Regions from separate parts of the Undibacterium sp. Di24W genome, predicted to be linked through region 1. Evidence: predicted binding sites of a transcription regulator. Region 1 holds the regulator's gene; each other region holds the start of a gene.

The links. The regulator sigma-54, encoded in region 1, starts transcription at its own class of promoters, with help from an activator protein. The targets are predictions, from matches to a motif close to TGGCANGNAANCTGCTTT.
Region 2: the regulator sigma-54 is predicted to act here: its motif matches at 9,551-9,568, upstream of ACO0KZ_RS07620 (pilin).
Region 3: the regulator sigma-54 is predicted to act here: its motif matches at 2,807-2,824, upstream of ACO0KZ_RS04960 (TorF family putative porin).

The regions. Positions count from the first base shown of each region.
Region 1 covers NZ_JBMPOP010000013.1:13,867-24,692, reverse strand. The annotation lists gene ACO0KZ_RS20090 (enoyl-CoA hydratase/isomerase family protein) at 1-986, opposite strand, end outside; gene hpf (ribosome hibernation-promoting factor, HPF/YfiA family) at 1,160-1,513, opposite strand; gene ACO0KZ_RS20080 (RNA polymerase factor sigma-54) at 1,642-3,129, opposite strand; gene lptB (LPS export ABC transporter ATP-binding protein) at 3,145-3,891, opposite strand; gene lptA (lipopolysaccharide transport periplasmic protein LptA) at 3,888-4,475, opposite strand; gene lptC (LPS export ABC transporter periplasmic protein LptC) at 4,537-5,187, opposite strand; gene ACO0KZ_RS20060 (KdsC family phosphatase) at 5,177-5,731, opposite strand; gene ACO0KZ_RS20055 (KpsF/GutQ family sugar-phosphate isomerase) at 5,731-6,777, opposite strand; gene ACO0KZ_RS20050 (BPSS1780 family membrane protein) at 7,016-7,825, shown strand; gene ACO0KZ_RS20045 (monovalent cation:proton antiporter-2 (CPA2) family protein) at 7,993-9,975, shown strand; gene ACO0KZ_RS20040 (adenine phosphoribosyltransferase) at 10,042-10,584, shown strand; S-adenosyl-L-homocysteine riboswitch at 10,671-10,804, shown strand.
Region 2 covers NZ_JBMPOP010000003.1:308,752-319,577, reverse strand. The annotation lists gene ACO0KZ_RS07660 (Wzy polymerase domain-containing protein) at 1-527, opposite strand, end outside; gene ACO0KZ_RS07655 (tetratricopeptide repeat protein) at 980-3,211, opposite strand; gene ACO0KZ_RS07650 (tetratricopeptide repeat protein) at 3,250-5,523, opposite strand; gene ACO0KZ_RS07645 (class I SAM-dependent methyltransferase) at 5,594-6,238, opposite strand; gene ACO0KZ_RS07640 (hypothetical protein) at 6,291-6,590, opposite strand; gene ACO0KZ_RS07635 (hypothetical protein) at 6,732-7,553, opposite strand; gene ACO0KZ_RS07630 (pilin) at 7,686-8,144, opposite strand; gene ACO0KZ_RS07625 (pilin) at 8,354-8,812, opposite strand; gene ACO0KZ_RS07620 (pilin) at 9,025-9,480, opposite strand; gene ACO0KZ_RS07615 (FHA domain-containing protein) at 10,069-10,650, opposite strand; gene ACO0KZ_RS07610 (Stp1/IreP family PP2C-type Ser/Thr phosphatase) at 10,787-10,826, opposite strand, start outside.
Region 3 covers NZ_JBMPOP010000002.1:334,594-345,419, forward strand. The annotation lists gene ACO0KZ_RS04950 (ammonium transporter) at 1-1,470, opposite strand, end outside; gene ACO0KZ_RS04955 (P-II family nitrogen regulator) at 1,534-1,872, opposite strand; gene ACO0KZ_RS04960 (TorF family putative porin) at 1,943-2,701, opposite strand; gene ACO0KZ_RS04965 (accessory factor UbiK family protein) at 3,161-3,403, shown strand; gene ACO0KZ_RS04970 (YifB family Mg chelatase-like AAA ATPase) at 3,427-4,953, shown strand; gene ACO0KZ_RS04975 (methyl-accepting chemotaxis protein) at 5,320-6,978, shown strand; gene ACO0KZ_RS04980 (M20 aminoacylase family protein) at 7,054-8,244, opposite strand; gene ACO0KZ_RS04985 (BTH_I0359 family protein) at 8,743-9,000, opposite strand; gene ACO0KZ_RS04990 (GTPase) at 9,177-9,584, opposite strand; gene ACO0KZ_RS04995 (response regulator) at 9,547-10,269, opposite strand; gene ACO0KZ_RS05000 (sensor histidine kinase) at 10,369-10,826, opposite strand, start outside.

The sequences.
Region 1 (10,826 bases):
GGCGAATTGTCTTTGTCTACCACCAAGGCTCGCACACCCTCCAGTACCTCACCATGTTTGAAACAATGACGTACCATAGTGCGTTCTAGACGCAAGCAATCAGCAACGGACTTTGATTTGCAGCGTCGTAATTGTTCTAAAGTAACCGCCATCAATAGCGGTGAACGTTTGTTCATAATAGCCAGTGTTTTTTCTGCAAATTCTGTTTCGTCGCTGGCAAGTGTGGCGCAAATATTGTGTAAATTATTACCAGTGAAATGTTGGTCGATCTTCGTTCGATCATTTGCAAGTTGACATTGAGCATGCGCTATTTCATGCTCAAATTGCGCGGAGAAACGACGAATCGCAACACGTAAATCTGCTTCTGTGTTGTGCTTAATTAAATCCATTAAAGCTGGAATTTGTACGGTCGGAATATAGACATCGGCTAAATTGGCATAGATCGCATCGGCAGCCTGAATTATTTCCCCAGTGAGTCCTAAATACGTACCAATCTCTCCCGGCGTTTGATTGAGAAAGTAACCGCCGCCCACGTCGGGAAATAATCCAATATTTACCTCTGGCATCGCCATTTTGGTACGTTCAGTGACGATGCGCAAACGACTGGCTGTACCTGATTGTGCGATACCCATGCCACCGCCCATGACTACGCCGTTCATCAAAGCGATATAGGGTTTTGGATAGAAATGAATTAAATGATTCAGTGCATATTCTTCGGTGAAAAAATCTTCGAGTAGTGCGCTGTCACCCTTAGGCGTTAATGTGCCAACATCGTAGAAGAAACGAATATCGCCACCAGCACAAAAAGCTTTCTCGCTACTACTGTGAATGAATACAGCATGAATTTCGGGGTCGTTATGCCAAGCGCGTAAAGTGGCGGTTAGTCCACGAACCATTTCTAAGGACAAGGAATTTAGTGCTTTGGGGCGATCTAAAGTGATGATGCCAACATGATTGTGGATTTCTGTCAGGACGTGGGAGCTCATTTTTATCTGTCGAAAATTGTCATATGAGAATTCTACCTTAGGGCATCAGACATAGATGGAAAAAATGGCTTGCAATGTAACTGTAATAGTTTTTCTTCACGTTTCAATGGACATAAAAAAGGACGCTAAAAAGCGTCCTAGGGATCATCGAATTGATGATTCAGTATTCTAAATTAATCTAATTGTGTAGAGGCAGGGTCAGGAATATGTTTGATCGCATCATGTTGATGGTCTTGAATTTTATCCTTGTGTTTGATGACCTGACGATCGAGTTTGTCAATTAAGGTGTCGATGGCAGCATACAAATCGTGCGCCAGACTTTCTACATGTATATCTTTACCGCTAAGGTGTAAATTAATGTCAGCTTTGTGGCGTTTGTCCTTTTCCCGGAGCTTATCAACCGTCAGGATGACGGCGATATCAATGACTTGATCGAAGTGTCGTCTTACCCGCTCTAGCTTGCTTTGTACATATTCACGAATTGCAGGAGTAACTTCGACGTGGTGTCCACTGATGGTGAGATTCATACTACGCTCCTATGGTGATATTGTTTTATTTGCTTCTAAGTTGCCAGTCATTACGATCGCTCATTGGCAGAAATTTGTTTTGAGCTAAATCATATATAACGATAGAAAACAATATTTCAAGAACTGGTTTATAAAGATTTCCTTAGACCGACAGGGGGAATTTTCAGAGCCTCACGGTACTTTGCAACAGTACGGCGCGCGATGACCATGCCTTGTTCTCCCAATATGTCGGCGATCTTGCTATCCGAGAGGGGTTTTTTCTGGTCTTCTTCTCCTATTAATTGTTTGATCAGAGCCCGTATCGCTGTGGAAGATGCTTCACCACCGGTTTCCGTTGCGACGTGACTACCGAAAAAATATTTCAACTCAAACATGCCGTGCGGTGTCAGCATAAATTTTTGAGTTGTTACACGCGAAATAGTGCTCTCGTGTAATCCCAGTGTATCAGCTATTTCGCGCAAAACAAGGGGTCTCATTGCGACAGCACCATGCGTGAAAAAATTATATTGCCTTTCCACTATGGCTTGCGCGACGCGCAAAATAGTGTCAAAACGTTGCCGCATATTTTTGATAAGCCAGCGCGCTTCTTGTAGCTGCGGATTCAGGCAAGGATCACCGCGTTGCTGTTTCATTAAGCCTGCATACATTTGGTTGATGCGCAGGCGAGGCATCACATCGCGGTTCAGCATCACTTGCCACTCGTCGCCAATTTTCTTGACTACAACGTCAGGTACCACGTAGTCAGATTTTGCAATCGCAAATGCTAAGCCAGGCTTGGGATTACATTGACGGATGACAACTTGTGCTTCACGTAAATCTTCGTCATCACACTGTAGGAATTTGCGTAACTTGGTGAAGTCGCGTTGGGCAAACAAGGGCAAATATTGCTCGACGATTTGCAGTGCTAAACGACGCGTCACAAAGGGTATCTTAGGGAAACGCTTGATTTGCAGTGCTAAACATTCAGCGGTATTGCGTGCACCTACGCCTTCGGGTTCGAAGCTTTGCAGCATGGTTAAGGCAAACCGTAATTCCTCTAACTCGACGCAAAGGTCAATAGGAAGGCTTTCATAGATTTCATCCAGGCTCTCGCACAAATAACCATTCTCGTCGATGGCATCGATGATTAATTCGATCAGTGCTCGGTCACGTGGCTCTCTGATGTTCAGACGCATTTGTTCTAACAAATGTTCTCTTAAGGTGGTTTGTGCGGCCTCTAATTGCGGGCGACCATCTTCCTCGTCGTTGTTGGATTTAGAGCCGCTGCCAGGTGCATCATCGAAGCTCCAGTCGTCATTGTTGGCGGTTGCTGCTTCACAGTCGGCGACTTGTTCTGGGACGGCTTCCGTGCTGCTGCCGTTGTCGGGTGCTTTTTCTGTATTTTGAAATTCGCTTTCGCTTTGCTGGCTTGCATTGTTGATGCAGCCATCCGCCAGTAAACGAACTGCATTGTCCAGTGCATCGTCGACGCGTTCCAGTAAGGGATTTTCCGTCAACAACACTTCTAGCTCTTGATGTAATTCCAAGGTGGACAATTGCAGCAAACGTATTGATTGCTGCAATTGCGGCGTCAATGCCAAATGTTGCGAGGTGCGTAGCTGTAAGCTCTGCTTCATGGTTATGCCAATCGCTTACATGCGGAAATGTTCACCCAAGTAGACTCGACGTACCGTCTCATTGGTGATGATTTCGTCAGGGCGTCCACTCGCCAATACCGAGCCTTGATTGATGATGTAGGCGTGATCACAAATACCCAAGGTTTCACGTACATTGTGATCCGTGATCAATACGCCGATATCGCGTTCTTTTAAAAAGCGAACGATTCGTTGAATCTCAATCACAGCAATAGGGTCTACGCCCGCGAAGGGTTCATCCAGTAATACAAAACGTGGATTGGTGGCGAGGGCGCGTGCGATTTCTACGCGGCGTCGTTCACCTCCGGATAAAGCGCGTGCTGGGCTTTCTCGCAAGCCATCAATTTGCAGCTCTTCCAATAGCGTATTTAATCGCTGTTCAATTTCTTTTTTGGAAAGCGCTTTGCCATCCTTGTCATGTTGCAGCTCTAGCACTGCGCGTACATTATCTTCTACCGAAAGCTTACGAAATACCGATGCTTCTTGCGGCAAATAAGATAGACCCAAACGTGCTCTTTGATGGATAGGCAAATGAGAAATGTCGGTGCCGTCGATATCAATTTTGCCTGCATCGGATGGCACCAAGCCAACGATCATATAGAAGGACGTTGTCTTGCCAGCACCGTTCGGTCCTAACAATCCGACGACTTCACCACTTTTGACTTGAAGCGAGACGTCACGAACTACCTGGCGCATGCCATAGCGTTTTTGCAGGCCTTGAATTACGAGAGTACTGGTAGTCATTTTTCTTGTTTAACTTCTGTTTTTGCTTGCTTAGGTTCGGAAGTAATAGTCACACGACCACCACCAGGGATGCGTTTGCCTGAAGTAGAGTTAGTTGCAGTAAATACGTCGTTAATGCTATCGTAAGACAAGAATTCGCCATTCTGTTCTTGTGTCATTTTTTGTTGGCTTAAGTAGCGGACATTGGCTTTCGCAATAAACTTAACAACTTCAGTCTTCTTGTCATACTCAACGCGATCCGCTGAACCTTCTATCCACAAGTCGCTACCACCATCGCGCTTCTGACGGAAAAACACTTGGCTACCTGGCCTGCCAGTTAAGATCACCATGCCACCATCTGCTGTTTCGGTTTCTACGGCATTTTCTGCTTTGATCAACAAAGTACCGCGTGTCAGCTCGACATTACCCGCCAATGTTTTGGTACCAGTTTTACCGTCGTAGACCGTATGCTCTGCGTTTATTAAGGTCTTTTTTTGGCTATCTGCTTTTTCAGCATGAGCGAGCTGAGCCAGTGTAGTCGTGAGTAATAGTGCGCCACCAGCAAGCGTTAAAAAACGTGTGGTGGAGTTGATTGCAAAATGCATTTTTTGATCCTTTGCCATTGATTTCATAGTAACTAAGTGTGCGGCTTTTTTTAAAGCCCCGTTATTTCCCCACCTTGTTCACTACCTTATTTTCAATCCTGTTTTCAATCTTATTGTCAATTTCAATATGTACGTTCTTCAAGAAACGCACTTTCTGGTCGGCGTTGTTCGCTTCCATGCCATAGGCACTAATCGTTGCTCTTAATGTCGTCATTTTGACCCGTGCATCTGTTTTCATTTTCTCGCTATCGGGGTAAAGAATTAAAGAACTTGTTTCCATGATGATCGCGGCAGTTCGCGCGCTTTTTGCTCTTTCAATGACCACATTGTTAATCATGTGAATTTGATCTTCTGGTTTCGCGTTAGCGGATTCTTTGACTTTCTGTTTTACGATGGCACGATCTGCACGAATTAGCATAGGCGTCTTCTCTTCATCAATACTTACAATTCGTGGATGCAGAATTTCGAATTCATCTTCTTGCGGAAAGTGTGTGAGTTTCTCACCTGTGACGCGATAATTCGTATTACCTGATTGTGATAAGCGCACAAAATTAAAATCTTCTACAAAGTAGTCCGGCTCGCTACGCACCTTTGAGCCGTTTGCGCGCTCTTCACTATTTCGACGCATGACCTCATAGGCCCAAAAGCTACCTAGCATCAATAGACCAAGCAGAGCTACTCCTAGCCAAACGCGGATACGATCAGCCGTCATTGTTCACATCCAAAAAGGGAGCTAATGCAGCTTCATATTTGTTTTGCGCTTTCAGAATAAAATCACATACTTCGCGTGCAGCGCCACGTCCGCCGCTTGCCTGAGTGATGTAGTCAACCCGAGTCCGCACCTCTTGATGTCCATTTGGAACGCTGGCAGCAAAGCCCACGCGCAATAGTATAGGTAGATCAATCACATCGTCACCAATAAAGCCGCAATGTGCGTGAGTGATACCTAAATCTTGCGTCAGTGTTAGAAACGCCGATTTCTTATCATGTATGCCTTGCATTACATGGCTAATCCCCAGATCCGCTGCGCGCTTAGCGACAATGGCGGATTTCCGGGCACTGATAATCGCCGTTGCAATACCTGCTTGTTGTAACAATTTAATGCCTTGACCATCCAATACATTGAAGGTCTTCATCATCTCGCCCTCGGGGCCAAAATGCAAACTACCATCGGTCAGAATCCCGTCAACATCAAATATCATCAAGCGTAGTTGTGCAGCTTTGTTTTGTGCTGTGGAGAAGGTGATTTCACTCATTAAATCACCTTGGCGCGAGTCAGGTCGTGGATATGTAAGGCACCTACCAATTTGCCTTCTGCGTCCGCTACCAGCAATTGATTAATACGATGCGTCTCCATCACTTCTACTGCTTCGACCGCTAATTGTTCTGGGCGCACGGTGCGTGGATTCTTTGCCATCACGTCAGCAATAATAAGGTCAGAGAAGTTACTTTGCTTTTCCATCATGCGGCGCAGATCACCGTCAGTAAATACGCCAACAATTCGATTGTCCTTATCGACGATCGCAGTCATTGCCATGCCTTTTTGCGTAATTTCCAGCAGGGCACTGGTAAGTTTGGTATCCGGTGTGACTTGTGGAATGGCTGCACCCGTTCGCATAATGTCTCTGACATGCGTGAGTAAACGCCGACCTAAGGCACCACCTGGATGGGAACGCGCAAAATCTTCTTCCTTAAAACCTCGCGCATCTAATACCGCCACCGCCAAGGCATCACCCAAAGCCAAAGTGACCGTTGTGCTGGCGGTCGGCGCGAGGTTGAGCGGGCAGGCTTCTTTTTCTACGTGCACACTTAAATGGATATCTGCCAATTTGGCTAAGGTGGACTCAGGATTGCCTGTAAATGCGATCAGCTTGACGCCAAGTCGCTTTAGAATCGGCAGGATCGCAATGAGTTCGCCCGCTTCGCCAGAATAAGAAATCGCAATAAAAACATCTTGTGCCGTCACCATCCCAAGATCACCATGTGCCGCTTCAGCGGGATGGACAAAGAACGATGGGCTTCCAGTTGAAGCAAATGTCGCCGCAATTTTTCGCGCGATATGGCCCGATTTACCTATTCCAGACACGACAACTCGACCATGGCAATGCAAAAGCATGGACAGCGCGGCACAAAAACTGTGGGCGTCGCTGCCTGCCAATCGTTGTTTGAGATTTAAGATGGCATCTGCTTCAATTTGTAGCGTCTCGCATGCTAATTGCAACGCATGGCTCGTGGTTTGCTCCGAAGTCGCGTCAGATGCGCTAGAGAAAGGAGTTGGGGATGGAGTAATTAGTGTGCTCATATTCAGAGTATAAACCAAATACGAACAAGCAAGAACTCTGCCAGAGTTAAAATGATTCACTCCAAATCAAACAATTCTTCAAAAATGTGTTGGGTAAATGCTTGAATTTGCTTTTGTTGTTACAGAAAGAATTGCCAAGCTTGTAAATTAAAATGTAATCAAGGATACTTTTGCGAATACGATTTTTCGTATTCATTTTTGCGTATTTTTTATTTGTTTATTTTGTGAAAGTCATACTATGAATCCCTATTCAGTAGATCCGAACGGTAGTTCCTCTGATCCAGCGTCACAAGTCATAGAGTCCCAAGCCGCCTCCGATGGCGCTCAATTTGTTCAGGAAGGGAATTCGATTGATGCGGGACGGGCGACAGCATGGTATGGCTATGGCTTCGATCAATTTAAAGCCAATGCTGGTGTCTGGATCGGCATGCTGGTGGTACTGTTTTTGATTATGATGGTGTTGGCATTTGTACCTGTTCTGGGTAGTTTGGCATCGAATGTATTAATGCCAGTGTTTTTTGGCGGCTTAATGCTCGCGTGCCAAGCGCAAAAAGAAGGTCGAATAGTAACGTTTGATTTCTTATTTGCTGGATTTAAAGATAAGTTTGGTCCGTTGGCATTATTAGGTTTGTTTTGGATGATCGCTATTGTATTAATTACTGTGGTTGCTGGTATCTTCGCCGCTTTGTTATTTGGTGGTGCAATGGCAACCGGCGCTTTAACAGGCGGTGCAGGTGCCATGATGGGCTTGGGTATAACTGCGGTATTAGGCTTTGTTGTAGTCGCAATGATTATTTCAATTCCGATGGCGATGGCGATCTGGTTCGCACCTGCTCTAGTGGTATTTCACAATATTGCGCCAATTGACGCCTTGATGACGAGTCTGAAAGCCAGCTTAAAAAACTGGGTCGCGTTTTTAGTGTTTTTTGTGTTGTACATCGTATTTGCGATTATTGCTACGATTCCTTTGGGACTGGGTTGGTTGGTACTTGGTCCTGTTTTGATTGGTGCGATGTATGCGGCTTACCGCGATATTTTCTTGAAATAATTTTCCTGAAATTTGCTTGATTGAACGCAGAGTGGTGACACTCTGCGTTTTTTTTCGCTTTCATTTTTGAGTGCCACCTACGTCAAATGTGGTCTCGCTGTCATTTTTCTAAACTTACTTGAATTCTCCATTCCTATGAGCACGCATAATCAGTAATAATAGTACACATGAATGCTCTCGATACCACTTTACTTTTGCTCAGCAGCGCTGTACTTGGCGTGGTCGCTTTGCGCATGTTGAATTTGCCACCCATGTTAGGTTATCTGGCTGTCGGCATTGTGATTGGGCCGCATGCGATGGGATGGGCGCAGGATAGCTCCACTACCCATTTGCTTGCTGAATTTGGTGTCGTGTTTTTGATGTTCTCTATCGGCCTTGAGTTTTCATTGGCCAAACTTGTTTCTATGCGTCGCGCTGTATTCGGATTGGGTATGGCGCAGGTTATTTTTACGATTGTTCTGGCGATGGCGCTTTGTATGGGCGCAGCTATCATTTTGCCGCAATATTTTGATATGACTTGGGAAGCCGCATTTGCCATTGGTGGCGCCTTATCCATGTCTTCAACGGCAATCGTTTCAAAAATGCTTACAGAAAGATTGGAGTTGGAAAGCCCGCATGGACGTCAAATTATTAGCGTGCTGTTGTTCCAGGATTTGGCCGTCGTTCCCTTATTAATTTTGGTTCCAGCGTTGGCTTCCAATTCTGAAAACCTGCCTATGAGTTTGGCCGTGGCGGGAGGTAAAGCGATAGTGGTACTTTTTCTTTTGTTCTTTGTCGGTCAAAAAGTTGTGCGTGAGTGGTTTGCTATCGTAGTGCGACGCCGCTCGCAAGAATTGTTTATGTTGAACCTGTTGTTGTTCACGCTAGGCGCGGCGTGGTTAACGGAGAAAGCAGGCTTGTCCCTAGCGCTAGGCGCTTTCGTCGCAGGCATGCTGATTTCAGAGACGGAATACAAACATCAGGTTGAAGAAGATATTAAATCTTTTCGTGATGTTTTATTAGGACTTTTTTTTATCACCGTCGGCATGCTTTTGAATCTGGGGCTGATTGTGGAGTACGGTTGGCTCATCTTGATACTCTTGATCGGCCCGGTCTTACTCAAATTCGGTTTAATCTTCGCTTTGGCACGTTTGTTTAAATGCCCAACCAGTGTAGCTTTGCGTACGGGTTTAGGTTTAGCGCAGGCGGGTGAGTTCGGCTTTGTACTTTTAAATCAGGCCGGCGGTTTAAATTTGATTGATCCCTTATTACTGCAACTAATCCTAGCATCAATGGTTTTGTCTATGTTGATTTCGCCATTCATTTTGGCGAAATCCGATTGGATAGTACTGAAATTGTCTTCGAGTGAATGGATGATGCAATCGCTCGCATTGACGCAGATTGCCGCCAGAACGATGACCACTAAAAAACATGTGATCATTGCTGGATTTGGACGTAGCGGACAGAGTCTGGCGCATTTGTTAACTGAAGAAAAAATTGATTACCACGCACTCGACTTAGACCCTGATCGTATTAGCGAAGCGCAGACCGCAGGTGCCAATGTTTCCTATGGTGACGCCGCGCGGCGAGAGAGTCTGACGGCTGCGGGTATTAATCGCGCAGCAGCATTGGTGGTTACTTATACCAATACGCCATCAGCTTTAAAAATTCTTCATTTGGTGCATGAGTTAAATCCTAGTTTGCCAGTCGTGGTGCGTAGTCATGACGATACAGATTTAGAAAAACTACGTGCCGCTGGGGCGACCGAAGTGGTGCCTGATTCTATGGAAGGCAGTCTAATGTTAGCTTCGCATGCCATGGTATTGCTTGGTGTGCCTTTGCGCCGCGTAGTGCATACTGTGCAGGCAGCGCGGTATGCGCGCTACGAATCGCTGCGTGGATTCTTCCGTGGTGCAAGCGACGCTGCGGACGATACTGAGAACATGCAAATACGATTGCATACCGTCGTACTTACGGATAGATTGAAGGCGCTAGGTAAAACCATTGCTGAGCTCAACTTGAATGAATTTGAAGTCGATGTGACGACAATACGGCGAGGCAAGAATCGTTTGGAACCGACTGCCGATTTACTTCTACAAGCCACAGACGTGGTGGTTTTGCGAGGTACTGCCGAAGGCGTTGCTCGCGCTGAACAGCGACTGTTAAAGTAAGAAGCAGAAACGAAGAACGCAAAATTAAGAACAAGCAAAATAAAAAATATCAGAAAGAGTGCCGCCATGATTAATGCGAATACTTACATCAAAGAACATATACGCACCGTTCCCGATTGGCCGCAGCCGGGCGTGCAGTTTCGCGACATCACGCCCTCGTTGCAAGATCCTAAAGTGTTTCGTGTCTTGATCGATATTTTTTTAGCACGCTATGCGAATGCGAAGCTAGATTTGATCGCTGGTTTAGATGCTCGTGGTTTTATTCTCGGTTCGGTCGTTGCCTATGAATTGAACTTAGGTTTTGTCCCGATTCGCAAAAAAGGTAAATTGCCTTTCACCACGGTCTCAGAACAATACGAACTAGAGTACGGTAGTGCAACGGTTGAGTTACATACCGATGCATGCAGCAGTGGCGATCGGGTGTTATTGATAGATGATTTGATCGCAACAGGTGGCACTATGATGGCCGGTAAGAAGCTTTTAGAGCGGCTAGGTGCAATTGTAGTTGAGGGGGCGGTGATCGTGGATTTGCCGGAACTAGGTGGATCAAAATTGATAGAAGCGAGTGGATTGCCCGTTTTTAGAGTCTGTGATTTTGCAGGACACTGAGATTTTAGTAATTTATTTTGCCTAAAATTTAAGCAAATATTTTTTTGGCGCCTAACAAGCCTACGGGAATTGAGTTATACTCCGAAGTCTCCAAGGAGCGCTGCGACAGTTTTTTTGCCTTCATACTTTCATAATGAAGCACACTGCCAGGCTTGGATTAGACGAGTGGATAGCTAGGAAACCCTAAAAATCATACTCACAGCAACTGCGCTCACGTTACTTTTTTCACTAGAAAGGAGGGC
Region 2 (10,826 bases), on a different contig from region 1:
GGATGCTGTTTAATCATGAACCAGGCTTGTTGTAATAAACCGCTGCGTTCGGATCGCCCACCTACTCGCTCCGCAATCGATGCACTGGAAAAACCTAAGGTTTCTGCGATGGAAGGCAAAAACCACACAAAGCCGACATAAACAAATAAAAATAGAAGCAAAACAGCTCGACGTATAGGCAGCTCACCAATCACTCTTAACCAAGCTAACAGAGCAAAAACAGGCAAAATAATCCAGGCAATCCGAGATTGCGTTAGCGCCAGTCCCCACAATAAAAAGAGTGAAGAAACAAAAGCAATATATCCGTTAACACGCTTCGTTTGAACTAACCACCAAATTGAGGCTAGCCCAAAGCACAACAGCAATGCTAGTTGATTTGGTTGCGCCACATTTGCAAAAGCGCGCATGGGCGTGTCTGCGTTATGTGTCATGTACATCACCATTGGGCTTAGATCAATGCCAACGATCTGTACGCATTGCATTAATACGGAAGCCACAGAAGCGATTAGCAGCGTCGATGAAAACATGAAGCAAAGCTTCTCTGCACCTATTGGTTGTGTAGCCCAACTCGCCCCTATGACTAGTGCAAGCACCGCCAAGGCAAAATAGAACACGGGGTAAATAACGTATTGGAGCTGAGTCTGCTTAAACGCGGCCTGAAGCAGTAGAAGTGTAATCAAAAAAAGGGGGATCACTACTATTTGAGGAACACGAATTTTGAGGCTTGTCGAGCCAGAAAACCCTAGCAAAACAGTGAGCACTGCCAAAACCAGTGCAGCTTCGTGGTAAAAGGTGCGAAATGGATGAACGTGAATTGAGAGAATATTGGAAACTAAAAACAGGAACCCGAACAGCGATAAATTAAACATTTTTTGTGACGATGTCATTGAGACTGATTAAATGAATTTCGAGCACCAAGCTTTGTTCGAAATATAAAAAACATGCTGAAATTGCCTAAAAAAACACCATAACAGCAAGCTTATTGACTGCCACTCCCACTTTTTTTTGACGACCACATTTTGGTTAGTGCAAGTTCAAAATTTCTGGCAAACAGCTTTGCATCAAATAAAGGGGATGCCAACACTTGTTCTCTCAACCCACTTCGCAAAGCGCTCAAATGATGAAGATCGCTTGCAAAACCAAAAGCTTTCTTTAAATAGTCATCTTCATCCTCTGCAACCCAATCTGCTAATCCTGCACAAGTAAGCATACTTGCCCCTTGCCTAGAAATCATCGTCGAACCATTGAGTGTTAACGTCGGTACGCCCATCCATAAGGCTTCGCAGGTTGTAGTACCGCCGGTATAAGGAAAGGTATCCAAAATCATGTCGACTTTTGCGTGATCTAATAAATACTGTTCCCTATCTACCGCCCCGACCAACTCGACTCTATCAGCATCAATACCCACTAAAGCTAGTCGTGCCAGCATTTCTTCCTTGGCACTAGCAAGCGCCATGTATTTATTTTGTAGTCTTAATTTTGCAGTGGGTAGTTGCTGAAATACCTTACCCCATAAGGCCAATACTTCATCAGTAAGTTTTGCCATACCTTGAAAACAGCCAACGGTAATAAAGCCATTCTTCAATGCTGGTAAGGCCGACACGTTTATTTTTTCTGCATTTTCAGGAGCAGTAAAGCAAAGTCGAGTATTGGGAACATACCAAATCGCCTCGGTAAATTGATCATGATGCTCAGGTGGAACCGCGACAGGGTCTGAAATAACATAATCCATTCCGGGTACGCCCGTACTGGCAAAATACCCCAACCAACTGACTTGAATCGGGGCAGGCTTCCATGCAAAAACCGGCAACCTGTTGTCCGCTGTATGTCCGGATAAATCGATGAGGATATGGATACCATCTTGATAAATTCTTTGCGCAACCGCGTCATCTGCCAATCGAGTAATTTGACGCCACTCTTTAAAATAAGGTCTAATTCTGTGCGTCAAAGCGTCGTCGTAATCACGGTTAGCATATGCAAATAATTCAAATTTATCTAAATTTAACTGTGCAATGACGCTTTCAAGAAAAAATCCCACCGGATGGATATGAAAGTCTCCTGAAACAAACCCTATCCTTAATTTACCAGTATCCTTGTGCTGCGTTATAAGGTCCCAACTGGTATAAGGCTTTGCGACTTTATGCGTTTCCTCCGCGAACACTTTTAGATCAGATTGATATTGATAATGATTCAGCCCAATTTCATTATGGGATGAGACTGCCATCAATAAATTACTATGAACAACGAGATTACTTGAATCAAGCGAGAGCGCCTTTCTATATTTTTCAATTGCCTCATCTATTTTTCCAGTATCCATTAAAGAAACACCCAATCCGGAATAGGCGTTTGCGAAATTAGGATCAATAGCGATAACATTTAAAAAACAATCCCTTGCCTCAATAAAGCGTTTTTCCTCATTATAAAAAAGGCCTAAATTTGTATATGCAGCTACAAAAAGTGAATCCAACGCGATTGCTTTTTTTAAATTGTATTCAACTTCACCATACTTCCGTAGCTTCATTAAGATGAGACCTAGATTGCAATACGCTGGCGCAAAATCAGATTTCAATTTTATTCCATATCTGTAAACTTCTTCAGCGTTTGACAAATCATTAATGGAAAGATATAAAAAACCCAACCTAAAAAATGCTTCCGCATAATGAGGCGTTAGTTCGATGCAACGTAGAAAACATAATTTCGCCTCATCAAATCTTCTAGAATGCATCAAACAGTCACCCAAATTTTTGTGTGCTGGCGAGTATTCTGGAGATAAACGAATGGATTCTTCAAAGCATACAATTGCCTCATCAACTCTGTTTTGAGATAAAAGTATCTCTCCTAGTACATTGTGACATTGAAAAAAAACAGGCCAAATGTCAATCGCTTGACGCAGCATGTCTTCGGCTTCCGTTAAGAAATATTGATTTTTCAACGAGATGCCCAAGTTAAATCTTGCTAATGCAGAATTTGGCTTGCAAGCAATCGCTTGTTTGAAACATACCTCTGATTCTTGGTATCGTTTTTGCTCGTCAAGAGACAAACCCAAATTGATCAATGCATCGAAATAATCTGGCTTAATTGCAAGTGCTTTACGATAGTGAATTTCAGCATTGGCATAGTCTAGTTTTTCGTAAAATTCATCACCCATTTGGTTTTGAATTGATGCATTTTCCAATTTTGATCTTAAAAGACGCTTGATCCAATTTTGCATAGATTTACTATTCAGGAAGTTTTTTGAATAATACGAAATTATTCACGATTTTTCGAAAACCACATTTCGGTCAGTGCAATTTCTAGATTGCGGGCAAACAGCTTTGCATCAAATAAAGGGGATGCCAACACTTGCTCTCTCAATCCACCTCGCAAAGTGCTCAAATGATGAAGATCGCTTGCAAAACCTAACGCTTTCTTTAAATAGTCATCTTCATCCTCTGCAACCCAATCTGTTAGTCCCGCGCAAGTCAACATACTCGTCCCTTGTCTGGAAATCATCGTTGAACCATTGAGTGTCAACGTCGGTACGCCCATCCATAAGGCTTCGCAGGTTGTAGTGCCGCCGGTATAAGGAAAGGTATCCAAAATCATGTCGACTTTTGCGTGATCTAATAAATACTGTTCTCTATCTACCGCCCCGACCAACTCGACTCTATGAGCATCAATACCCACTAAAGCTAGTCGTGCCAGCATTTCTTCCTTGGCACTAGCAAGCGCCATGTATTTATTTTGTAGTCTTAATTTTGCAGTGGGTAGTTGCTGAAATACCTTACCCCATAAGGCCAATACTTCATCAGTAAGTTTTGCCATACCTTGAAAACAGCCAACGGTAATAAAGCCATTCTTCAATGCTGGTAAGGCCGACACGTTTATTTTTTCTGCATTTTCAGGAGCAGTAAAGCAAAGTCTTGTATTGGGAACATACCAAATCGCCTCGGTAAATTGATCATGGTGCTCAGGGGGAACCGCGACAGGGTCTGAAATAACATAATCCATTCCGGGTACGCCCGTACTGGCAAAATACCCCAACCAACTGATTTGAATCGGGGCAGGCTTCCATGCAAAAACCGGCAACCTGTTGTGAGCAGTATGCCCAGCTAAATCGATGAGTATATGGATACCATCTTGTTGAATTTTTTGAGCGAGGGCTTCATCCGTCAAGTAAACGCTCTGTGTCCATTTTTTAAAGGATCTCTTAATTCTGGCCGTCAGACGGTCTTCATGTGGTCGATTACTGTAGGCATATAACTCAAATTTTTCTAAATCAATTTGGGATATAACGCTTTCCAAAAAAAAGCCAACAGGATGAATTTGAAAATCTCCGGAGACAAACCCTATCTTCATCTTAGGTTTGGATTTATCCACCGTTGCAACCACCCAATTACTATATGGCTTGGCGATTTTCAAGGCTTGCTGTGCAAATAATTGCAGCTCATCTTGATATTGTTTTTTCGTGCATTTCCCGTAAAAGGAAAGCGTCATTAACAGATTACTATATGAAACCAAGTCATCTGGGGCAAGCTCTATACCACGCCTATAACTTTCGATCGCCTGTTCAAATTTCCCTTTTCGCATCAATAACACGCCTAAACAGGAATGCGCGTGAGCCGAGTTTGGATCAATCATTAATGCTTTTTGGTAGCACTCGTCACTGTCCTTAAAATTTTGTTCCTCATTATAGATAATGCCGAGATTGCAATATGCAGCGACCAAGAGAGGATCGATTTCAATCGCCTTTTTCAGATGTAATTTGGCTTCATGATTACGGCTTACGCAGACTAAAACATGCGCAAGATTACAGTAGGCAAGGGAAAAATCTTTACGCAGTTCGATCGCACGTCGATAGTTCTTTTCAGATTCTACAAAGCGTCTAGCCGAAGATTGCAAAGACGCCAGACTAAAATAGGCCTCAGCATAAGTGGGCATCAAGCTTATTGCATGAACAAAACAAGATTCAGCTTCTTCAAGTTTGCCAAGCAAAATAAAAACTTCCCCTAAATTTCTATGTGCAGGCGAATATTCAGGCGCGTGGCGAATTGATTCTTTAAAAGAGCTTATTGCCTCATCTAACTTATTTTGGGCAAGAAGTACTTCCCCCAGTACATTGTGGCACTGAAAAAAAATCGGCCATATCTCTATGGCTTGACGTAACACCTCAGATGACTCGACTAACTGTCGTTGATTTTTTAATGACACACCTAAATTGAATCTGGCCAATGCAGAATTTGGTTTACAGACAATGGCGTCCTTAAAGCAAACTTCTGACTCTTGATATCGTTTTTGTTCGTCAAGCGACAGACCTAAATTGATGTATGCGTCAAAATAATTTGGATCAAGAGACAAGGCTTGCCGATAATAATTTTCAGCATTGACATAGTCTGCCTTTTCAAAAAAATCATCTCCAGCTTTATTGAGATTTTCTGCGTCAGCCAATACGGTAGATACGACACTACTTGTTGATATCGACTCTTGATTTGAACCTGTGATATTGCTCTTACCAGCTAAAACCCGCTTTAACCAATTTCTCATACCATCAATCTCAAATCTCATGTAACAGCAATAAAAATGCAGTAAGTATCAGTGAATAAAAGACTTTGAATTAAGAATTATCAAACGATAAATTTAACAAAGCACAGTTTTCTTCCGTCGGTTTATTTTTAAACGCAAATGCAGTGACTTCTAAATGACTCGTGCCAATAAAGACGTGTGTAAACCCAGTTCGATGTAAAACAGCCTTTAGTGATTTTTCAGTAAAACCGGTTTTATGCGCATAAAACTCATTACCACTTCTTTCAATTTCTATTCCATAACCATACATCACGTCTTTAATGGTAATGGGGCCACTAGGAGACTGATAAAGAACATCTTCAATGTCCAGGCCCTCATTGACAAATCTCTTCATGACTTCTGCCATGTCAGGGACGCGGATACACGCAAAACCATCACTTTTCAACACATGCAAAAAACCATTTAGAACCTTAGTCACATCATGAGCATAATAGTGCTCTAAATTATGTGAGCAATAAACACTGTCATATTCGTCTGGAGCAAGTGTGGTTAATAATCGCGCGTCACAAACCACATCAGGATACCCCTTTGGGTCAATATCTAATAAAACATGATCCCAACCATCAAACTCGCTTGGAATCGGAATCTCTTTTGAATTACCGCCAACATTGAGTACCCTCTTAATTTGAGGTGGATTTTGGTGGGAGGTTAGTGCTCTTTTTAGTAAGCCAAACATAGCGATGCCTTGAAAAAAAATAGGGTGATTTACAAGATCTTGAGAAGAATATCTATTTCATGGAAACCAAAATTTGATGGGTAATATCGTCGACAAATTCGGCATCAAAATCATTCTCCAAAAGCTTCCACCTAAAGACGTTACCTAACTTTGCTTTCTTATAAAAATTAGGTTTTTTCTCTTTTTGATACTCACTTGCTTTTGAAAATATATTGTCAATTAATTTAGCACGTGCCAACAAGCTCTTTTTTGCATTCTTTCGCTCGTTTCCTGGGAACCCTGCAATAACCATATCCGCTAGCGTTTGTGCGAACGCTTCTTCCTCAGACGTATTGAACCAATTCAAACCCATAATATTCCCTATGTATTTAGTATTTGGAACTGAAGAATATACCTATACAAGTTTTCTCCAGTCAAATTTTGTCCGTAAAAAATGGACTAAGTATTTGTGTTCTTTCCAAATACTTAATCCATTCATTTTAAAGTGCAAGCTTTACTGATACCACCAAGGATCTATAGATACAGAGTCAATGACTTGGGCAGTACCAAGATCAACGGCAATTATTGCATAATTCTCACGCCCCTTGATGGTTACTAAACCAATTTTTTCTAAGGGAAGATTTAATTTTAACAACCATCGTTTAAGGGAGCGCACTTGCTCAAGACTTGGCTCTCCTTTTTCAAGCTTTTTCGAGGTCTTTAAGCGTTCAATAAGCTTTTCCTCAGACAAATCAAGTGAGCTCGCTGGCTTACTGGCTTTTATTACGTCGGACTTAACTTTTTCATATGGGACGTAATACTGAGGCATAACTCGCAATCCATCGCCCAAAACCGTCGCAAAATCCAAATCCATTTCATCAGCTTTGCTAAGCTTATCGGGCTTAACCGCCCCCAGCCACAATGGACCTGTTACCGAAAGCTTCAAGTAGGGATTATCTGGCGGTATTTTCTTTAAATTTAAATAGGCGTATTCGTTTGCGGTGACACTATTAAATCTGCCGTCGCAAAAAACCACGTAAATGGGACGAGAAATATAGCTGGTGTAGATTCCGTATGAAAGTGCAGAAATTTGAATGATTCCAATAACAAGTAAATCAAATTTTATTGATTTCTTTTGAGGATTAAAAACAATCAGTGTTAACAAAGGGCCCAAAACAATATCTACAGCAACCAAAGTTATAACCACTTTATGTAAATCTTGCAGCACAAATAGTGGTGCTGAATACCATACAAACGCAAAAAAACAGAGTACAGCAGAAACAATCAAAAGACTTAATAAAAAATGAATGCCCGCGGCTTTTAATCGTGTTTTCATATAAATTATCTAAATAAAAATAAAATAAATAAAAATTACCGATATAACAAAACGAAATAAGGGCGCTCACGCGCCCTTATTTTCATACTACTTCAACTTGGCACGAATGCCTAGCCAGTAAAACTCATACAATTATGGGCAACCAGCAGTACCTTTGAGGCCGCGAGTCACATTGCAAATTGTACCAGTCATAGTCCAAGGCATGCGCGCATCAGAAGTTGCTGGTGCTGTTGGCGTATAAGCACCAGTTAATGCTGTACCAGCAGCATCAGTCGCAGCACTAGTGAAAGTAATCACGCCCGCTGCTGAGATCGCAAGAGCAGTATTGCTAGTCGACGTAGTAGCTGTTGGAACACCATTTGTACCACTACCACAAGCAGACAAAGCACCTGTTTCTTGCGCACACAAGCCAATTGCTGTACGGAACGGTGACAACTCTGCCAACGAAGTTGCAGCACGTGAACGTGATGTATAGTTACCATATTGAGGAATTGCAACAGCCGCCAAAATACCAATAATCGCAACAACGATCATCAATTCGATCAATGTAAAACCTTGCTGCGCTTTTTGAAACATCTTAGTTGATTTCATTTTCATACTCCAGTTAGTTAAGAACGCTTTTAATACCTATATTTACTACCTAATCGCTGCAACTACTTCCAATGCAATTACTATGCCACAACTCGAATTAAACAATTACCCCGATATCGCACAGAAAACCGACACTTTTTGTCAGTTTCAATAAAATTTGCCATTTTTTGTCAACCCGATAAACTTAATCGTGGAAGGCAAATCATTCGCTATGGACAACCTGCCGTGCCTTTAAGACCCCGTGTTACATTACAAATTGTACCAGTCATAGACCAAGGCATACGCGCATCAGACGTTGCGGGTGCAGTTGGCGTATAAGCACCAGTTAATGCTACCCCAGTGGACGAAGTCGCCGCACTCGTGAAAGTAATAACGCCGGCTGCTGAGATGGCAAGAGCAGTATTGCTAGTCGACGTAGTAGCTGTTGGAACACCATTTGTACCACTACCACAAGCAGACAAAGCACCAGTTTCCTGCGCGCACAAGCCAATTGCCGTGCGGAACGGTGACAACTCTGCCAATGATGTTGCTGCACGTGAGCGCGATGTGTAGTTGCCATACTGAGGGATAGCAACTGCCGCCAAAATACCAATAATCGCCACGACAATCATCAGTTCGATCAATGTAAAACCTTGCTGCGCCTTTTGAAACATCTGAACTGCCTTCATTTTAATACCTGTTTTAAAGTAAAGTTTTATTGATACCAAATTCATCATTTTGCATAACAGCATAAACCGAAGCAACCACCCTACCACACTTCAATTCAAACAGATTCAAATAGTCAATTTTTTGAATTAACCTAACAACGTGTTTACCTAGAGACCACGCCATTCAATCGTTTAGCAGAATAGAAACCAAAATTTTTTGCGCAAATGACAATTTATGGGCAACCTGCAGTGCCTTTAAGACCGCGTGTAATGTTGCAAATTGTACCAGTCATAGACCAAGGCATACGCGCATCAGAAGTAGCTGGTGCAGTTGGCGTATAAGCGCCAGTTAATGCGACACCCGCAGTATCAGTCGCAGCACTTGTAAAAGTAATGACGCCCGCAGCAATAGCAAGAGCGGTATTACTAGTTGATGTAGCAGCCGTTGGAACACCACCAGCCCCGCTGCCACACCCCGCCAATGAACCTTTTTCTTGCGCACACAAGCCAACGGCTGTCCGATATGGCGCTAATTCTGACAAGGATGATGCCGCACGTGAACGTGAGGTGTAATTAGCATATTGAGGAATTGCAACAGCTGCCAAAATACCAATAATTGCTACAACAATCATCAACTCAATCAAGGTAAAACCTTGCTGCGCCTTTTGAAACATCTTAATTGTTTTCATTTTTAGCCCTATTTTGAAATGAAATCTTGTTGACGCCAAAATTTATCATTCGGTGATCACTCAACTCCAGCACGCAATTAGCGTGCCATGTTTCAATTCAAACGACTTTGAATAATAGGTTTTTTGAATTAAGCTGAACCGTGTTCCTATGGGGAAACACGATATCCTCTCAATTAATAGCCTTAAAATATTTGTGGAATTCAGCGAATGGCGATTTATGCGCAACAAGCAGCACGTTAAGCCCAAGTGCCGCATCTCAAACGACGTCAACGGCTGTGGTCATCAACTATGTCATGTACGCATCTGATGAAGATGGATAGTAAGAGACTTATATTAAGGCCAATGCGATCCCGTTTGACAAGCTTGCTGCACTTAGACAAGTAAGCACACTTTCTGAAGAGACGCTCAAACCAATATAGTTAGTAGTCGCACTTACCTTGGTAAATTATCTGAACCACTACCACAGTCATTTAACACCCGGGTAATTCGAACAAACAGTCCTTTAGGTGTCTTAGAGGATGCCAACCCGGCAAGCGTGTTAGGCATTCGCACGCTTGGAATCAACAGAAATCAGATAGGAAATGTTTTTCAATAAATGCAAAATGACATTTTTGTACCTGACAAATCAATTTCGTCACCATCTACTAATAAGCGAGGGCGAGCATCAATTGTCTCAGAATTGATTTTTGGAAATACCTTACCTTCAACAAATGCGATTTTGAAGCGGTTCCCCTCACGAGTAATCGACACAACTAAAATCCCTGGACTACCCAAGAGAGTCACAGGCTTAGAAAGTATCATCTCCTTAGTTGCATTTGCACCCGTTAATACCTTGATTTTGCCTATTTTTAAAGTTTCATCTGTAGAAATTTGATCATCGTCATTCTCGACAACAAATTTTAGTTGATACTTACCGAGCTCGATGACATCGCCGTTTTGCAAAAGATGCTTCTTGATGGGCTGGCCATTCACCGACGTCCCGTTGGTACTTCCCAAGTCCAAAACAAAAGACCCTTCTGAGGTCGTATCGATGGCTGCATGACGACCACTCACTGCCAAGTGATCAAGCACTAGATCATTTCCTGGCCTGCGGCCAATGTTCAAACGCGCGCGATCTATGCCCTGCTCTTTTTGAGCTTGCCCATTAAACATCACCACAACTTTCGCCATATCAATCCCACCAAAACCAAATATTTTTCAAGGAGATTCGAATTTTATAAAAAACAGCTATTGTATGAAGCAGCTCTTCAAATTTTCGACTATTAACCGTATCACATGGAAAATTCACATTTATTCTTATTGTCTTTTAGCTAGCAAAAATATACTCCATAAAGCGTCTTTCGTGC
Region 3 (10,826 bases), on a different contig from region 1:
GGACCACAAGATCGTTACACCCACTGCAGTTGCTTGAGTTGTTACTTGCGCGACGATAGAGTAAGGATCCGCGGATAACTTGTTGGTGACATAATCGAAGATACCAACGCCACCCAAAGCGGGTGAAGCAAATACACCGGTCAGCAATGCACCCAAAATACCACCTACGCCATGCACGCCAAAGACGTCGAGTGAATCATCTGCGCCAATCAAGCGTTTCAGACCGTTCACACCCCACAGGCAGACGATACCCGCTAATAAGCCAATAGCTAAGGCGCCAGATGGACCAACATAACCGCATGCTGGAGTGATCGCCACCAAACCTGCTACTGCACCGGAAGCGCCGCCCAACATGGATGGCTTGCCTTTCGTAATCCACTCACCGAAAACCCAAGAAAGGGTTGCTGCTGCCGTCGCCAACAAAGTGTTGATGAAAGCTAAAGCTGCAGTGTCGTTCGCTTCATAAGCAGAACCAGCATTGAAACCAAACCAGCCCACCCACAAGAGAGACGCGCCTATCATGGTCATCGTCAATGAATGCGGTGCCATCGCTTCTTTACCGTAACCAACGCGTTTACCAATCATAAAAGCACCCACCAAGCCTGCCACCGCTGCATTGATATGCACCACAGTACCCCCAGCGAAATCAAGTGCACCCATTTGGAACAGGAAACCGGCTTTGGCTGTTTCAGTGGCCAAACTTGCCGCGTCGGTAATTGCATCAGGACCTGTCCAGAACCAAACCATATGCGCGATCGGCAAGTAGCTAAAAGTGAACCAGATGACGATGAAAGCCAACACCGCTTTGAACTTGGCACGTTCTGCAAATGCACCAATAATGAGACCGCAAGTAATCGCAGCAAAAGTCGCTTGGAAAGCAGCAAACACAAACTCAGGGATTACCACGCCTTTGCTGAAGGTCGCAGCGGTCGTAAAGCTAGCCTTTATTGGATCAAAAATACCCCCTAGCAGAACGCGATCAAATTTCCCGATGAAACGACCACCCTCGGTGAAGGCTAAGGAATATCCATAAACACACCATAGGACAATGATCACTGCGAAGATCATAAAGACTTGCAGCAAAATCGATAACATGTTTTTGGAACGAACTAGACCGCCGTAAAACAATGCCAGTCCAGGAATGGCCATCATGATTACTAACAGCGTCGCTACTAACATCCATGCTGTATCACCCTTATTCGGTGTAGGCGCAGGTGCTGCGGTTGCGGGAACTGCGTCTGGGGCAACTGCGGCAGGAGCAGAAGCCATAGTGGCACTGGCGGTTGGTGCACTAGCCGCTTCGCCAGCTGTTGGAACTGAGGCTAAGGAAGCAGCTGCAGAAGCTGATGCACTCACAGCAGTAACTGCACTAGCTGGCGCTGCGGTTTGCTCTTCGGCAAAGGCTAAACTGCTTTGCCCTATCGCTAGCGCACACGCGGTCGCTGCGAGTATTTTAAATAGTTTATTCATGTTAGGTCTCGTTGGCTCGATGTTGTCGAATTTAGTCAAATATGAGGCTTCGTATATGCGTTATTACAGCGCTTCATTTCCTGTTTCGCCGGTACGAATACGTACCACCTGCTCTAGCGAGTAGACGAAAATCTTACCGTCACCAATTTTTCCGGTACGGGCAGCATTTTCGATCGCTTCTAAAGCGCGCTCAACGATATTGTCTTCAACCGCCGCTTCGATTTTGGTCTTAGGCAGAAAATCGACAACATATTCGGCGCCACGGTACAACTCGGTATGGCCTTTTTGACGGCCAAAGCCTTTGACTTCAGTAACAGTAATTCCTTGCACGCCGATTTCTGAAAGCGCCTCGCGTACTTCATCCAACTTAAAGGGTTTAATAATGGCAGTAATCAGTTTCATGATGGTCTCAATGATGTATTGAACAAAACATCTGTTGGTTTGATTTGGGCATTAATTCAATGTGGCAGAATTAAAATGTTTTTACGGCAGACAGTACCAAGCTGGTTTTGCCAGTAAATTTGCCTGCAGGTGTGTAATACAGCTTTTCGTCAGCGCTGGTACCGATGACTGCTAAGCTGAAATTCACGCCAACCAATTCTTTGCTGACGCCCACTTTCCAATCGTTGTACGAGGAAGCAGTATTATTTTTAACGGTTTGACGACCATAGTGCAGATTCAAGGTGTAGCCCTCGCTCATCTCAAGATTGGCACCCAAATCTAAATAGCCACTATTTTTACTTTTTACAAAGCCGAATAAATTCGTTACCGAATGCGAGTACTTTGCATAAAAAGGTCCACTACCAATTTGGCCGTAGATTTCTGTCGTGTTCGCATCGACAAAACCTGCCACTTTTTTCAAACCATTACTCGGATAAACATAGGACAAGACACCGACGTCATAAGTAACATCTGACGTGATTTCACCGCGTTTTCCTGCGTACAGATCCATCTCGACTTCGCCACTGCCACCCGCATCCTTAGTCCACTTAATCGTTGATAACCAGGTGCCCGCATACAAGCCGTTCGTGTTGTTGACATAATCGGCACCACCTTGCAGTGCTGGTTTCAAACGCGATTGAGAAATACCACGATAGCGATAATCGCTAACGCCACCTAGATTGAAACTTACCTCATGTTCTGGCTTGGCTTCTTGTGCCATGGCGCGTTCACTGACGAAACTGCTGGCAATAACACTCGTTACTACGGCACACATTAAAATCGTTTTCATGTTGTATCCCCATTGGTAGAAGTTTGATTTAGACTGCTTTACTTGAACTAGATAAATGCATGGCTGTTCCGCACATAATTAAAATCAGCATTTTTATAAAAGGTACTAGCAGAACTCGTGCCAGCTTTGTTGCAACGCGCAATATAGCCTGTTGATTAGCAGGCTTGTTAGAACAGTGGTATGGTGAGCTGGCTGGTATACCTCCTATGAAAGTACTTGCAGCTTAGGTTTCTCCGCATGAACGACATCATAAAATTTTCAAAAAAAGTACACATATTATTTTCATTTATGTTAATTTTATGTCTATCGTCGTAAAAATTGCACCGAAATGGCGCATTCTTTATTTTCGTGGACTTTATAATGCACCGCGAGGGCGCTTTTGAACTAGATGTGAGATATTTGTCCGCACTTTTTTGCAACAAAGCGCTTCAACAATTATTTTTTAGATCAGGAAAAACCATGGAACCGAATCAATTTTTTAACGATATGCAAAATAAAGTACAGCAAGTGCTCGATAGTTCTCCCGCCAAAGATATCGAAAAAAATGTTAAAGCAATCATGAGTCAAGGTTTTGCCAAACTCGATTTGGTGACCCGCGAAGAATTTGATATTCAAACACAGGTATTGGCAAAAACACGCGCCAAACTAGAAGCGCTGGAAGTACGTATTGCTGAATTGGAAACTCAATTAGGTAAGCCGTAATCATTCAAATCTGGGCCTACGATATGGCATTGGCAGTTTTAAAAAGTCGCGCCTTAAATGGCATGGAAGCACCCGAAGTCACAGTAGAAGTCCACCTAGCTAACGGCTTACCAGCATTCGCCATCGTTGGTTTGCCCGAAACTGAAGTAAAAGAGTCCAAAGACCGGGTTCGCGCTGCACTTCAAAATGCCAGGTTTGATTTTCCAGCGCAAAAAATCACTGTTAATCTGGCACCCGCCGATTTGCCTAAAGAATCTGGTCGCTTCGATTTACCCATTGCTTTAGGCATACTCGCCGCCTCAGGACAGATTCCTGCTGATACACTCGATCAGTATGAATTCGCCGGAGAACTATCGCTATCGGGCGAATTAAGACCCATACGCGGCGCCCTGGCAATGACTTATGCGATTTGCAGAAGTACCAATAATTCATCAAACAATGCACGGGCATTTATGTTGCCAAAAGCCAATGCCAATGAGGCGGCCTTGGTCAGCGATGCCCGGATTTATCCGGCCGAATCATTGTTACAGGTGTGCGCCCACTTCGCTGGTGTCGATCCAGAATCAAAGATCAGTACCCATCGTAGTCAGATTCAAAGCGAAGCACCGCGCTATCCAGACTTCAGCGACGTAAAGGGGCAACTGCAAGTTAAACGTGCTCTGGAAGTTGCTGCAGCCGGTAACCACAGCGTGTTACTTATGGGGCCTCCTGGAACTGGAAAATCCATGTTGGCAAGCCGCTTTCCTGGAATCTTGCCTGGCATGACGGAGCAGCAAGCATTAGAATCCGCCGCAGTACAATCACTCAGTAGTGGCTTTTCTTTGAGTAGATGGAAGCAGCGTCCGTACCGGTCGCCGCACCATACTGCTTCCGCGGTCGCACTGGTCGGTGGTGGCAGTACGCCACGCCCCGGCGAAATTTCACTGGCACATCATGGCGTGTTGTTTCTCGATGAATTACCGGAGTTCGATCGTAAGGTCTTGGAGGTATTGCGTGAACCTTTGGAATCTGGCCATATCCATATTTCACGGGCGGCAAAACAAGCCGACTTTCCAGCTCGTTTTCAATTAATCTCCGCCATGAATCCCTGCCCCTGTGGCTATCTGGGTCACTTCAATAACAAATGCCGCTGCACGCCCGATGCAGTGAGCCGTTATCAGGGCAAAATTTCCGGCCCTTTGCTAGATCGCATCGATATGCAGATCCAAGTTCCAGCCTTGCCGCACGCAGATCTATTACGCCAAAGTGACGGTGAGACAAGTCAAGCGATCCAAGAGCGAGTAGAGCGCGCGTTCGAGCGGCAAATCGCTCGGCAAAACAAAGCGAATAATCTACTTAGTACCAAAGAAATCGATCAACTTTGTGAAACCGATGCCGCAGCCGGGCAATTGTTACGCAATGCCATGCTCAAACTGAACTGGTCTGCACGTGCTTACCACCGGGTCCTGAAAGTGGCGCGCACGATCGCCGATTTGGCGAATACAAACGAAATTCAACAGAACCATGTGGCAGAAGCGATACAGTATCGCCGAGCGTTGCGTGAACCTTAATTTACAGCAATAAGACTTTCGCAATTTTCAAAAGTTTGGCTTACACTATTACTCAGCAGTAAGTGCATTGCATTATTTGTGTCCGCCAATCGCATCTTGTTTCAAAGATCGGCGATACATCGCTAATGCTGAATATCTGTTGTTTTGAGCTTAGATTTAGTGCCTAGTTTTAACAAGCTGTTAAAACGCAAAAGAACGGATTTGTTGAATTCGTCCATCAAACCAAAGTACTATAATTGATAATTGAAGTGTGGCTGCGATGCAGTTCATATGATGTTTCAAAGTAATTGTGACCACGTGTAGGGCTAAGGCTGGTAGACAACTCTGTCTCCCGCAATTTTTTACAACATAAGTCGAGGTTTTTTGATGAGCATCAAACGCAGAATTTGGGCATTGCCCATCATCGCCACTGTCATTTTTGGTGTTGGTATCGCCGCTAGTGTCTATTTTTCTACTACTGCGATGAAATCGATCAAGACAACAGAAGACATTGATTATCCAGTCTTAGACCGATCCAAGAATATTCAGGCCGATGTACAAGGTATTGTCGACGCCTTAAAACAGGCGGTAGGCGAAGACGATAAAAAAGGCATAGAGGCTGTCAATGAGCGTGCCAAGAAAGTCCGCGAGAAATTCAAAAGCTTAAGCAGCGTACCAGGTCAACAGGCCTTAGGCGATAGGCTCGCTAAGGAATTTGATGCCTACTTTAGTCCCGCCATAAGTGTTGCAAAAATTATGCTAGGTGTAGAGCAGGGCGATCCGCAAACGGCGATTGGGCAAATGCAGACATCCTTAAAAGTACTTGAAGATGATTTAAAAAAGACAGTCGAATCAGCGCAAAAGCAATTCTCAACGGGCGTAGATAATTCTAGCGACAACGTGCGCCGCGTCTTATGGACGGTCATTGCAGCGGGTTTGATCGTGATGCTAGTGTTGGTTGTCGTGTCCTACTTTATTATTCGCACAATCTGGCAACAACTGGGTGGTGAGCCTGAGTATGCACAAGAAATAGCATCGGCTGTGGCATCTGGCAATTTGACTATGCAAATTGAAGTTGAGAGTGGCGACACGACCAGCTTGTTAGCAGCATTAAGTGAAATGCAGACACGGCTGCAAAACATGGTCTCGGAAATTAAAACTTCGGCTGAGACTATCAAAGTTGCAAGTGCTGAAATCGCCAGTGGCAATTCTGATTTGTCCTCACGCACTGAATCACAAGCGAGCAGCCTAGAAGAAACCTCCAGCTCGATGGAAACAATGACGGAGACAGTCAAACAAAATGCCGACAACGCCCGTCAAGCCAACAAGATGGTCGAAACCGCGTCTGAAGTCGCGGTAAAAGGTGGTGAGGTGGTCAGTCAAGTCGTTACTACTATGGATGACATCAATCAATCTTCTAAGAAGATTGTCGACATCATTAGCGTAATTGATGGCATCGCATTTCAAACCAATATTTTGGCGCTCAATGCTGCGGTTGAGGCAGCACGCGCCGGTGAACAAGGACGCGGTTTTGCCGTGGTTGCTTCGGAAGTTCGCAGCTTGGCGCAACGCAGTGCGGCGGCGGCCAAAGAGATTAAGACCTTGATTGGTGATTCTGTTGATAAAGTACGTACGGGTTCTGTCCTAGTTGATCAAGCGGGACAAACTATGGGTGAAATCGTGGCATCAGTGCGCAGGGTCAGCGACATCATGGCTGAGATCACTGCAGCTAGCCAAGAACAAAGTACCGGCATCCAAGAAATTGGCTCTGCAATCAATCAGATGGATGAAATGACCCAACAAAATGCGGCTTTGGTTGAAGAAGCGGCAGCGGCTGCGGAATCTCTAGAGGAACAGGCTGATTTGCTCACCAAAGCATTAGACGTATTCAAATTAAGTAGCGTCAACGGCAAATCTAACGTCGTCAGGGCTGGTGCTGTTACGCGGCCTATGACTGGAGGTGGGCGCCCTGTACAAGCCAGAATTACAGCCAGTCCCGCTGGCGCAAAGAAAGAATCGGCCGATAACGACTGGGATGAGTTTTAAATAAAACACATTCTTTGTAGCACAAAGCAAAAATCCCACATTCGCATGTGGGATTTTTTTATGTCAGATAGAAGATCAAACTGGTAAATACGCCTCTACCAATCGCACCCAATAACTAGCGCCAATTGGCAATAAATCGTCATTAAAATCATAACTAGGGTTATGTAAATTGCAGGGCCCTAAACCATGCCCCGAATTGCGATGCGCGCCTTCGCCGTTACCGATAAATACATAGCATCCGGGTTTTTGCTGCAGCATAAAGGCAAAATCTTCGGCCCCCATGGTCGGCTCCACTCGCTGATCAAGCTTTTCGGATCCAACCAAGTCGCATAATACTTGAGTCACGAATTGGGTTTCTTTTTCGTGATTGATCAAAGGGGGATAATTGCGTTTAAAAATGAAATCGACTTCAGCATCAAAGGCCGCCGCGGTCGATCGTGCGATTTTCTCCATTCGACTTTCGATTAAATCTAATACCTCGGTACTAAAAGTACGAACCGTGCCAATTAAACTAGCATCATCGGGAATTACGTTGGTTGCACTGCCAGAATGAATTTGCGTCAATGACAGCACTGCCGGCTCTAATGGATTAACATTACGACTGACGATGGTTTGCCAGCTTTGTGCAATCTGCACCGCAATCATCACGGGATCTATCCCTTTTTGCGGCTGCGCCGCATGAGCACCTTTTCCGCGTACCGTCACGTGAAATTCATTCGATGAGGCCATCATGCCACCGGAACGCACTCCAAAAGTACCCGTCTCCATGCCAGGCCAATTGTGCATACCGAACACCGCATCCATAGGACAACGCTCAAATAGACCTTCTTCTATCATTCGTCGGGCGCCACCGCCGCCTTCTTCGGCGGGCTGAAAAATAAGATAGACAGTGCCATCAAAATCTTGATGTTGCGAGAGATAACGAGCTGCGCCTAATAACATGGCGGTATGCCCATCGTGACCACAGGCATGCATTTTTCCTGTGTGCTGCGAGGTATGTGCAAATTGATTCAGTTCTTGCATGGGCAGAGCATCCATGTCGGCACGCAGACCTAGGGCTCGGGAACTCGTCCCACGTTTAATAATGCCAACGACTCCAGTATCGGCCAATCCACGTAACATGGGGATGCCCCATTCTTCCAGCTTCGCTGAAACGACAGCAGCGGTTCTATGCTCTTCAAAGCATAATTCAGGATGGGCATGGATATCACGGCGTATAGCTTGAATTTCTTGCTGAAATTCACGAATAGGATCGACCAGTTTCATACTGTCCTCAGACTGCAATTATCAGTCTGGCAGTGTAAATCATTTTTTTTGGTTTCGGTTCTAGTCATGTAGCTGAAAAGAACAATTTGCCCGTGTTATTGAGATACTAATTCGAACAAATTTTGCAGGCTTGGGAAGCTGCATCTAGATCTAAGCAAAACTAGATATATTCTTTGTTTATGTCTGGTATACAAAAAAGCAAGAAGACTTATTTGCTGCACTGCGATAAAGTAACACCTGTCTCCTCCAACACCTTCATAGGTTTGGACTTAGCCCGCAGCGAATAGCTAGCGGGTTTTTTTTGTCTATTTTTTCTGTAGACAAACAACTTTATCCAAAAAATGGTTAATTTAGAAGAAAAAGACTGAAAATAATTGATGTAGAGCGATGAAGATCAAAAAAGAAAAGAGTGCGATGTTTATGCGTAGTCGCACTATACATCTACACTCCGATTTTAAACAATAAAATAGCAAGCAATTAAATTACTTTAAAGCATGTTCAGTGCAGCAATACTGACTGCCCCATAAAAGAATCAAATTTTGCTAAGAATTCGTCTATCTCTTCAATACTGGGTTCATTTGAAATCAATTCTTTAACGTCTTGCCGAAAAGTCTCCGCCTGTATCCCGCCAATAAAGCATTCACGGCAAACCGATTTGTCAGTAATTTCATAGCCTCCAAAACGTAAAGCTTCATGATCTGTCTGGGCACCGAATTCAACCACACTATATTGGTCGCTGTTATAGATGATGTTCATTTGCTCTTCCTTTCTCAGGGGAGTCTCATATGAGAGGCCTTCATTCAAAAACAAGCAGGGTGCTTGGTTTGAAAAGAGAAAAACCGTTCTCTCATGAAGAGTTACGGCAGAGCAAGGTATGAACTTTAGGGCGGAACCTGTTAACGTTTAAATTAAGGCTCATAATTTAATGAGCCTTAGAGCACCATTACCTTTTTACATTGAAGAATCTGATCATATGGCGATAGTAACAATGCCTGCTGCAACTGAGCTAAATGCTGGGTGTCATTAATCGCAATATATAAATTCTTTAAATTTTGTCGAAGTAAGCGATTTAGCGTGACACGCATAGCGAGTTGACCTATGCAGCATAAACAACCAGGAGCAATGCGTTCTATGATGAGCTGGTCCAGGCTCTCAAGGAGCAGTATGCCAGTCGGCAAGCCTTCTAATAAGACTCCTGTTTTTTCATTTAAAGGGGGAGAGGCGATGGCGGCAGCAATCCAGGCTTCACGTACCTGATAATTGCTGCCCGCCACCAGAACCAGCGCAATAGGTGCAATCGGCTTACTCGCCGCGCTTACCATACTTAACTGATTCGACACCTAATTGCTTAAGTTTGCGATACAAATGAGTACGCTCTAAGCCTGTTTTTTCCGCAACGCGCGTCATGCTGCCACCTTCGCGATGCAGATGATATTCAAAATAAATTCTCTCGAAGGCATCACGCGCTTCACGTAAAGGCAAATCAAAAGAAAGATTATTGAATGAATGCTGATTGTTTTGAACCAGATGATTTCCCATCGCGAAATCACGAGTTTCATAAGTCACAGGCGCTGCCGTGAACGAAGCCACACTACTTACCTGTGCATTCGCATCCAAGCTACTCATACGAGTAACAGGCGCAACTGGACGTGGTGCTTCGACATTACGGGTCAAACCTTGTTGAACCGCTTTTAAAAGCTTTTGCAAAGCGATAGGCTTTTCCAAGAAGTTCAAAGCGCCAATACGGGTAGCCTCCACTGCCGTATCTATCGTTGCATGACCCGACATCATGATGACTGGCATCGTCAATAAACCATCGCGCTGCCATTCTTTCAATAAGGTCACACCATCGGTATCAGGCATCCAGATATCGAGTAAAACTAAATCCGGCCGTGATTGCGCCCGCGCCTCCCGCGCTTGCTGTGCATTTTCTGCTAATTGAACGACGTGTCCCTCATCGCCCAAAATTTCCGAGAGTAACTCTCGAATTCCCATTTCGTCGTCGACGACCAATATGTTTGCCATAAATGTACCCTAAAACCTACTACGCTAATTACACGACACTGTGCTTCTCTCTGGAAGCCTGCAGCATACACAGCACTTGAGATAAACCCCGAATGATACTCAGGTATTTGACTCCGGTGCTAACTTTAACAGCAAAATCGAAACTTTGGCACCGTTTGCATCGCTACGGTTTTGAATATCGACCTTGCCCCCATGTTCATCTACAATTTTTTTCACCATCGCCAAACCTAAACCTGTACCTCTTGGTTTAGAGGTTGCATACGGCTCAAAAGCGCGAGCCAATATTTTATTTGAAAAACCGGGTCCGTTATCAACTACCGACAAACGAACGGCAACTCTTTCAGTCTTATCCGCACTGGTGTAATGCACGATTTCAGCTGCCACATCGATTCTTGGAACTTGTCCCATTTTCGCATTTTCACTGACGGCATCCTGTGCATTTTGCAGTAAATTGTGAATCACCTGACGGATCTGAGTTGCATCGCCCATAATCAGCGGCAAACCCGGTTCGATGTGCAAATGAATAATATCGCGCCCATCGCCCGACAAATACAAAT